One region of the Mycobacterium sp. TH-M25 genome, then DNA from elsewhere that is predicted to be linked to it. Evidence: predicted binding sites of a transcription regulator. Region 1 holds the regulator's gene; each other region holds the start of a gene.
The links. Region 1 encodes LexA, which represses DNA repair genes until DNA is damaged. Its sites were predicted from a motif close to CGAACANNTGTTCG; they were not measured.
Positions count from the first base shown of each region.

Region 1 (2,262 bases):
CCCGGGCAGCCAGACGTTGCAGTGTCTCCCCCGGTTCGACCCGGACCACCGCGAGCCGGTCAGGCATGTGCACCGCGGCCTTCTCGGGCCCGCCATGCAACATCCCACTGAAGTGGGCGACGAATCCCAACCACACCGTGATAGCCGCGGCGACTATCGCAAGCGCCACCGTGGTCGCCGGGGTGATGGGTCGCGGCCGGTGCGGGGCACTCGACAGCAACACGCCGGTGCCGCGATAGCGCGGCGGCGCCGCAACGGGCCTGGATGGCCGCGGACCTCGCGATCCCGGCCGGCTACCGCGGCCGGCCGGACGTACCTGGGCGGGGCGAATTCGGGGCTGCGCGGTCGGTGAGATCGTCTCGATGTGCATCATGTGCGTTCCTCCAGTCGGCTCGTAGTCGATCACGTGTTCGAAGAGTAATCGATAGTGTGTTCGAAAAGCGAACATGTGATCGAACTGTTGCAGATGCCGATGACGGTAAGCCAGGCCACCGACAACTTTTCCGGCACTGCGCGGGTCATGGCTGCGACATGCCTCGAACACATGTTTGATATCCAGCCAAAATATCGCTACATTCGTCCGTATGAGCGACAGCGATACTCCGGACACCGAATCTCAACGGCCGCCGCGATCAGCCGATTCGGGGCTGACGCCGCGCCAACGGACAATCCTGGACGTCATCCGCGCGTCGGTGACCACCCGTGGGTATCCGCCCAGTATTCGGGAGATCGGTGACGCAGTCGGACTGACGTCGACATCGTCGGTTGCTCACCAGCTGCGCACCCTGGAGAAAAAAGGCTTTCTGCGCCGCGACCCCAATCGCCCGCGCGCGGTCGACGTCCGATCGGCTGACGAGCTGACGAAGCCGTCGGTGCTCACCGACGTTGCCGGGTCGGACGCGTTGCCGGAGCCGACGTTCGTCCCTGTGCTGGGTCGCATTGCCGCCGGTGGCCCGATTCTGGCCGAGGAAGCGATCGAAGACGTCTTTCCGTTGCCGCGCGAACTCGTCGGCGAGGGCGCGCTCTTCTTGCTCAAGGTGGTCGGTGAATCGATGGTCGACGCTGCGATCTGCGACGGCGACTGGGTGGTGGTCCGTCAGCAAAACGTTGCCGACAACGGCGACATCGTGGCGGCGATGATCGATGGAGAAGCCACCATCAAGACCTTCAAACGCACGGGCAACCAGGTTTGGCTGATGCCGCATAACCCGGCTTTCGACCCGATCCCGGGCAACGATGCCGCGGTGCTCGGCAAGGTCGTCACGGTCATCCGCAAGATCTGACGCCGCGGGAGCCGGTGCCCTAGCCGGCCTTGTGGAAGCCGTTTACCCTGGCGATTTCCTCGCTAGCAAACCAGATTTCGGCCGGGGTGTCGTCGTAAAGCCCGTTGTCGGGCATGTAGTAGAGACCCGAGCTGGCGTTGGCCTTGACAGGATAGCCCTCCGGCACCCGGTAAGGGTCATCCATCGGAAGGTGAATCGCCAACTGCCCGGACATAACTCGCGCTATCGGCACGGCTGTCGTCTCTTGCGAGTCATCGCCGTAGGCGTCGGCCGCCGCATGCCGTCCGGCCCGGGCCTCACGCCCCACCGGAATCCCGGTCGGGTGGGTGTCGACATTGTCGGGATCCTGGGCGAACTGCGCGTCGACCTGGTTGAACTCGTCGCCGTGGTCGAACTCCCCGAAGTCGGAATACTCGTCGTGCCGATCGGTGTCCTCGCTGAGCAACTCCTCCACCAGACTCTCGTGATCGGGTGGCATCCACGCACTGGCGGGCTGTCTGGGCAGGCGGACGGTCCGTGGACGCGGCGGCCGGTACTCCTCGTCCAGACCGGTGACCGCCAAGCCGGAATCGACCTCCGGGGACCATTGCGAAACCGCTTCGGTGGCGGCCTCGTCACCGGATTCGTTCCCGCGGCCCGCACCGTCGCGTCTGGCCGCACGACGCCGACCTGACCATCCCACCACAAGTGTCAGGAGGCCGACCAACAACAGGCCGCCCACACCGGCCAGCAACCACCGCCAGTGACCGGGCAGCCAACCCACCGCGGTATCAGGCCTCGCCGCATTTGCGCGCGTCGTTTGGCCTGGTATCTCCAGACCGGACAGCGCCGACGCCAGGTTCGTCGGCTCCGTGGTGAAGGTGTTCTTCGTCTTGTTCCACGCGATCTGACCGCCGGTGAATTTCTGTGTGATGACATCGCCGGCGACCGTCTGATCACCAACCGGCGCGCCGAGTCTGCCGGTCGCGCCCAGCAGCTT
Region 1 is NZ_JBYCLA010000078.1:2,446-4,707, reverse strand. Features, by position in the region: gene AC2VOU_RS02890 (LysM peptidoglycan-binding domain-containing protein) at 1-373, opposite strand, end outside; gene lexA (transcriptional repressor LexA) at 585-1,283, shown strand; gene AC2VOU_RS02880 (sunset domain-containing protein) at 1,303-2,262, opposite strand, start outside.

Region 2 (2,262 bases), on a different contig from region 1:
GCGTCCGCGCAGGGCCGCATCGACCAGACGCTCTGGGGGCCGCGGCTGGGCGTACGGTGGTGGCGCTTCGGCGCCGGCGTACTGCTCGGCTTGGCGTGTGGGACAAAATGGTCCGGCCTGTACTTCGTGGCGTTCTTGGGTGCGATGTCGTTGGCGTTCGACGTCGCGGCCCGGCGGCAGTACCGGGTGCTGCGGCCGTGGCTGGGCACAGTGCGCCGCGACCTGTTTCCGACGGCCTACGCGCTGCTGGTCATTCCAGTCGGGGTGTACCTGGCCAGCTACGCGCCGTGGTTTGCGTCCGAAACGGCGATCGACCGGCACGAGGTCGGCCAATCCATCGGCGCGAAGTCGACTTTCCCGCTGCCGCTGCCCGACGCGATGCGCTCGCTGTGGCATTACACCGCCAATGCCTATCATTTCCACGCCGGCCTGACGAATGCCGCGGGCAATTACCACCCGTGGGAATCCAAACCGTGGGCCTGGCCGATGTCGCTGCGGCCGGTGCTCTATGCGATCGACCAGCAGAACGTCGCGGGCTGCGGCGCCCAGTCGTGCGTCAAAGCGGTGATGCTGGTTGGCACACCGGCACTGTGGTGGATTTCGGTGCCCGCGCTGTTGTACGCCTGCTGGCGGATGCTGGTGCGACGCGACTGGCGCTACGCCGCGGTGCTGGTCGGCTACTGCGCCGGCTGGCTACCGTGGTTCGCCGACATCGACCGGCAGATGTATTTCTTCTATGCGTCGACGATGGCCCCGTTCCTGGCAATGACCATCGCGTTGATCCTCGGCGACATCCTCTACCAGCCAGGTCAAGGCGCGGAGCGTCGCAGTCTCGGGCTTATCGTCGTATCTTGTTACATCGCAATAGTTTTCACGAACTTCGCCTGGCTTTTTCCAGTGCTCACCGGGCAGCCGATTTCGCAGAACACCTGGAATATGGAGATCTGGCTGCCCAGCTGGCGGTAACGCTGGACGCGACCGGTTATCCACAAACGTCGCCGCGAAAGAGAACCCGGGGTCGCGCGGCCGCGCACAACCACTGCCCTGGCATCTGTTTCGCGTGAAAGAAAAAGTCAGCGGCTCCCGCTCAACTCGCAGGTGTCGCGCACCTTCGGCGAATAGGTGATGTCGCCGCACTCGCATTCCCAGGTGGTGTGTCGACCCCGACCGCAGGAGCATGACCTGCTGCCGACCATCATGTGTCCAGGCAGCAGCCAATGGCCGCGCGCGCAGCGGTAAGGGCGTTTGTCGGTGTACAGGACGAGATCGTCGTCAACATCGATAGTCACAACCACGACAGTGCCAGTTTCCGCGCAGCATGGGCAGTCGAGCGACCGCATCGTGACCCTTTGGTGTCCCGTTTCGCGCGTGTCGGTGACCTGATCAGTCCCGCAACTCAGTACCTGGGTCGTGCCCAGTCGAGAGCTGCCGCCCGGCGAACCCACCGCCCGGTGAATCGAACAATTGTGCGATACAATCGGCACCGTGGCGATCTCAGGACAGGAGTCGTTGTTCGAGTGCGACGAACGCCTATCCCTGGGTCCAGGAGCGTGGATCGACATCCGTTCCGGATGGCTGACCGGCGCGGATGAACTGCTCGGCCAGCTGCTCGAGAGCATCCCGTGGCGGGTCGAACGCCGCCAGATGTACGACCGCGTCCTGGAAGTCCCGCGGCTGGTGAGCTTCCACGACCTGACCGCCGGCGAGGCGCCGCATCCGTGGCTGGCCCGGATTCGGCGGCGGCTCAACGACATCTATGCCGGCGAACTCGGCGAGCCGTTCACCACCGTCGGGCTGTGCTGGTATCGCGACGGGTCGGACAGCGTCGCCTGGCACGGTGACACCATCGGCCGGAGCAGCGTGCACGACACCATGGTGGCGATCGTCAGCCTGGGCGCCACCCGCACATTCGCGCTGCGACCTCGCGGCGGCGGTTCATCTCTGCGACTGCCGCAGGCGCACGGCGATCTCCTGGTGATGGGCGGCTCATGTCAGCGGACTTGGGAACACTCGGTACCCAAGACCTCGGCTCACACCGGGCCGCGGGTCAGCATCCAGTTCCGGCCCCGCGACGTCCGTTAGCGGTCAGTCTTTGATGGCGGCGACCGACTTGACGAGCAAGTCGCGGGCTTGTTTGGTGTCGACAGGCTTCGGTGGCTGACCCTGCACCAGCATCGGGTTGGCGGTGACGATCACCTGGTAGTCACCGAAATGCGCGGAATAGTTATACAGTTCGCCGCTGCGCGGTTTGCCCTGCACCAC
Region 2 is NZ_JBYCLA010000048.1:1,809-4,070, forward strand. Features, by position in the region: gene AC2VOU_RS01915 (dolichyl-phosphate-mannose--protein mannosyltransferase) at 1-966, shown strand, start outside; gene AC2VOU_RS01920 (hypothetical protein) at 1,074-1,289, opposite strand; gene AC2VOU_RS01925 (alpha-ketoglutarate-dependent dioxygenase AlkB) at 1,486-2,082, shown strand; gene AC2VOU_RS01930 (DUF5642 family protein) at 2,086-2,262, opposite strand, start outside.
Region 2: AC2VOU_RS01925 (alpha-ketoglutarate-dependent dioxygenase AlkB) is a predicted target of LexA. The motif match lies at 1,458-1,471, and genes of this name have one in related genera.

Region 3 (2,262 bases), on a different contig from region 1:
CGTCGGCCAGCGCCCGGCGCAGTGCCGTCGCGTCGTAGACCGCCAGCGTGGCGAGCGCGATCTTGGGGCCGATGCCGGACACGCCGAGCAACGTCAGGAACAGGTCGCGCGCGTCTCCGTCGGAAAAGCCGTAGAGGGTCATCGAGTCTTCGCGGACGATCATCGCGGTGATCAAGCGGGCTTCGCTGCCGCGGCGCAGCGTCGCGAGCGTGGATGGAGCGGCCATCAGTTTGTAACCCACGCCGGCTGCTTCGATGACGACGTGATCGAGGGCGACGTCGATCACCTCGCCTCGCACCGACGCGATCATCTCGAGGCCTTCACTTTCGCGGCGAACTTCTTACGCTGCTCGACGACCTTGGCCTCGGCTTCGGCCATCCGGGCGATCATCGGCGCGCGCCAACAGTGGCAGATGGCCAGCGCGAGAGCATCCGCGGCATCCGCTGGAGTCGGTTTCGTCTGCAGCGCAAGGATTTTGGTGACCATCGCGGTAACCTGAGCTTTATCTGCGCGGCCGTTGCCCGTCACGGCCGCCTTCACCTCGCTCGGCGTGTGGACGTGCACGTCGATGCCGCGCTTGGCGGCCGCGAGCGCAATCACGCCACCAGCCTGCGCGGTACCCATCGCGGTGTTCGCATTCTGGTTGGCAAACACCCGTTCGATCGCGACGACGTCCGGCAGGTGGGTGTCCATCCAGTGGTCGACGGTATCGCTGATCGTCAGGAGTCGCCGCGCAAGCGACTCGTCGGACGGCGTACGCACCACACCGACGTCGAGCGCGATGACCTGGCGGGCGCCGCGACTCTCGATCACCGACAGCCCGCAGCGCGTCAGGCCGGGGTCGACGCCCATCACGCGCACCTTGCCTCCTTCTAGGGCGAACAGTTGTTCGATCAGCGTAGCCACCGCTGACGATTTGGTGGCACCGGACACGCGAGGACCGCGCTGATGATCACGCTCCGCCACCCCTGGTGGTCCTGAGGAAATCTTAAATCTGTACGTCAATCGGACGACAAATTTATTTAAGGTGTCAATTTGTCGCACATCGAACGTCTACCTAAAATAGCTCTAGTAACCGTTTAGCTGCGGAAACGATGCTTCGAGACCCAGGCGTGCTATGGCGCACAGAACGAGCGCCTGTTACTTGTGAAGTACGAAACCCTGCACGCCATCTACGACTTCATCGGTGAACCTGCTTTCGAGCACGACTTCGACCACGTCGATGACGACGTCACCGGATTCGACGAACGTGCTGGTACTCCAGGGCTGCACACCGTGCGCGGTCAGGTCAAGGCCGAGCCGCGCGCCAGCCTGCTGCCGCCGGATCTGTTCAAACGATCCGTCAACGATGCCTTTTGGCGCGATCCGCAGAACATTCCCGAAGGGCCGCAGATGGTGTGAGGTCTCGTCGAGTGACGGCCGCGACGGAGCAACTGGCTACGCATTCAACGTTTTTGCCGAGAAAGGGCCAGTGCGAACGTGAACGACAACCCGCGTGCCGATGTGGCCTCTCGCCAGCATGAGCACTACCGATACCCGCAACCGATCGAGGACCTGGACGTGTGGCTGGCTCGCAACTGGGAGTGGTAAGACCCCGGGTGTTGTGGCCGGACCGGGAATACCAGCGTGACCTGGACATCTTGATCGCCGGCTGCGGCACCAATCAGGCGGCGGTATTCGCATTCACGAACCCCGACGCGAAAAAGGACAAGCACGGACTGTTCAACCTCGAGTTACACCCGCTGTCGATCGAGGAATTGCCCTCTCTGGAAATTGATTTCGATCTGACCGTGTCGACCGGTGCACTACACCACGTGGCCGATCCGCAGACCGGCATGAACGCCGTGGCCAGCTGTCTGCGACCAGACGGCGCCTCGGGTGTGATGCTGTAGGTCACGTACGGCCGCGTCAAACTTGAGTTGCTGCAGTCGTTCTTTCGTGACTTGGGGCTCGAACAGAAGGAATCTAGGCAGACCGAATGCCGCCGAGGCCTTTTCGGCAATGGCCTCCCTGCATCAACAGAGCGCGATATTCTCACCTAATGACTGACAGGCCTGTCATCGGATCCTCCGACGCTGAAAGCCAGAAACACGCCAGCGGGGAGCCCACTTCTTCCACGGTGCATCTCCCGCGAGGGTCGAAAACGTTGCCTTGGTTGACGTATGCAGCCCTCGCGATCGCCGCGATCGCTGCTGTCCTTGCCGCACTGGCGTATTTTTACCCGGCGCACAACCACGCCTCGGTAGCTCAGCAGAGCGGTGA
Region 3 is NZ_JBYCLA010000430.1:693-2,954, forward strand. Features, by position in the region: gene ruvA (Holliday junction branch migration protein RuvA) at 1-310, opposite strand, end outside; gene ruvC (crossover junction endodeoxyribonuclease RuvC) at 307-861, opposite strand; gene AC2VOU_RS14505 (hypothetical protein) at 1,147-1,401, shown strand; partial or broken gene AC2VOU_RS14510 (class I SAM-dependent methyltransferase) at 1,480-1,967, shown strand; gene AC2VOU_RS14515 (hypothetical protein) at 2,042-2,262, shown strand, end outside.
Region 3: ruvC (crossover junction endodeoxyribonuclease RuvC) is a predicted target of LexA. The motif match lies at 879-892, and genes of this name have one in related genera.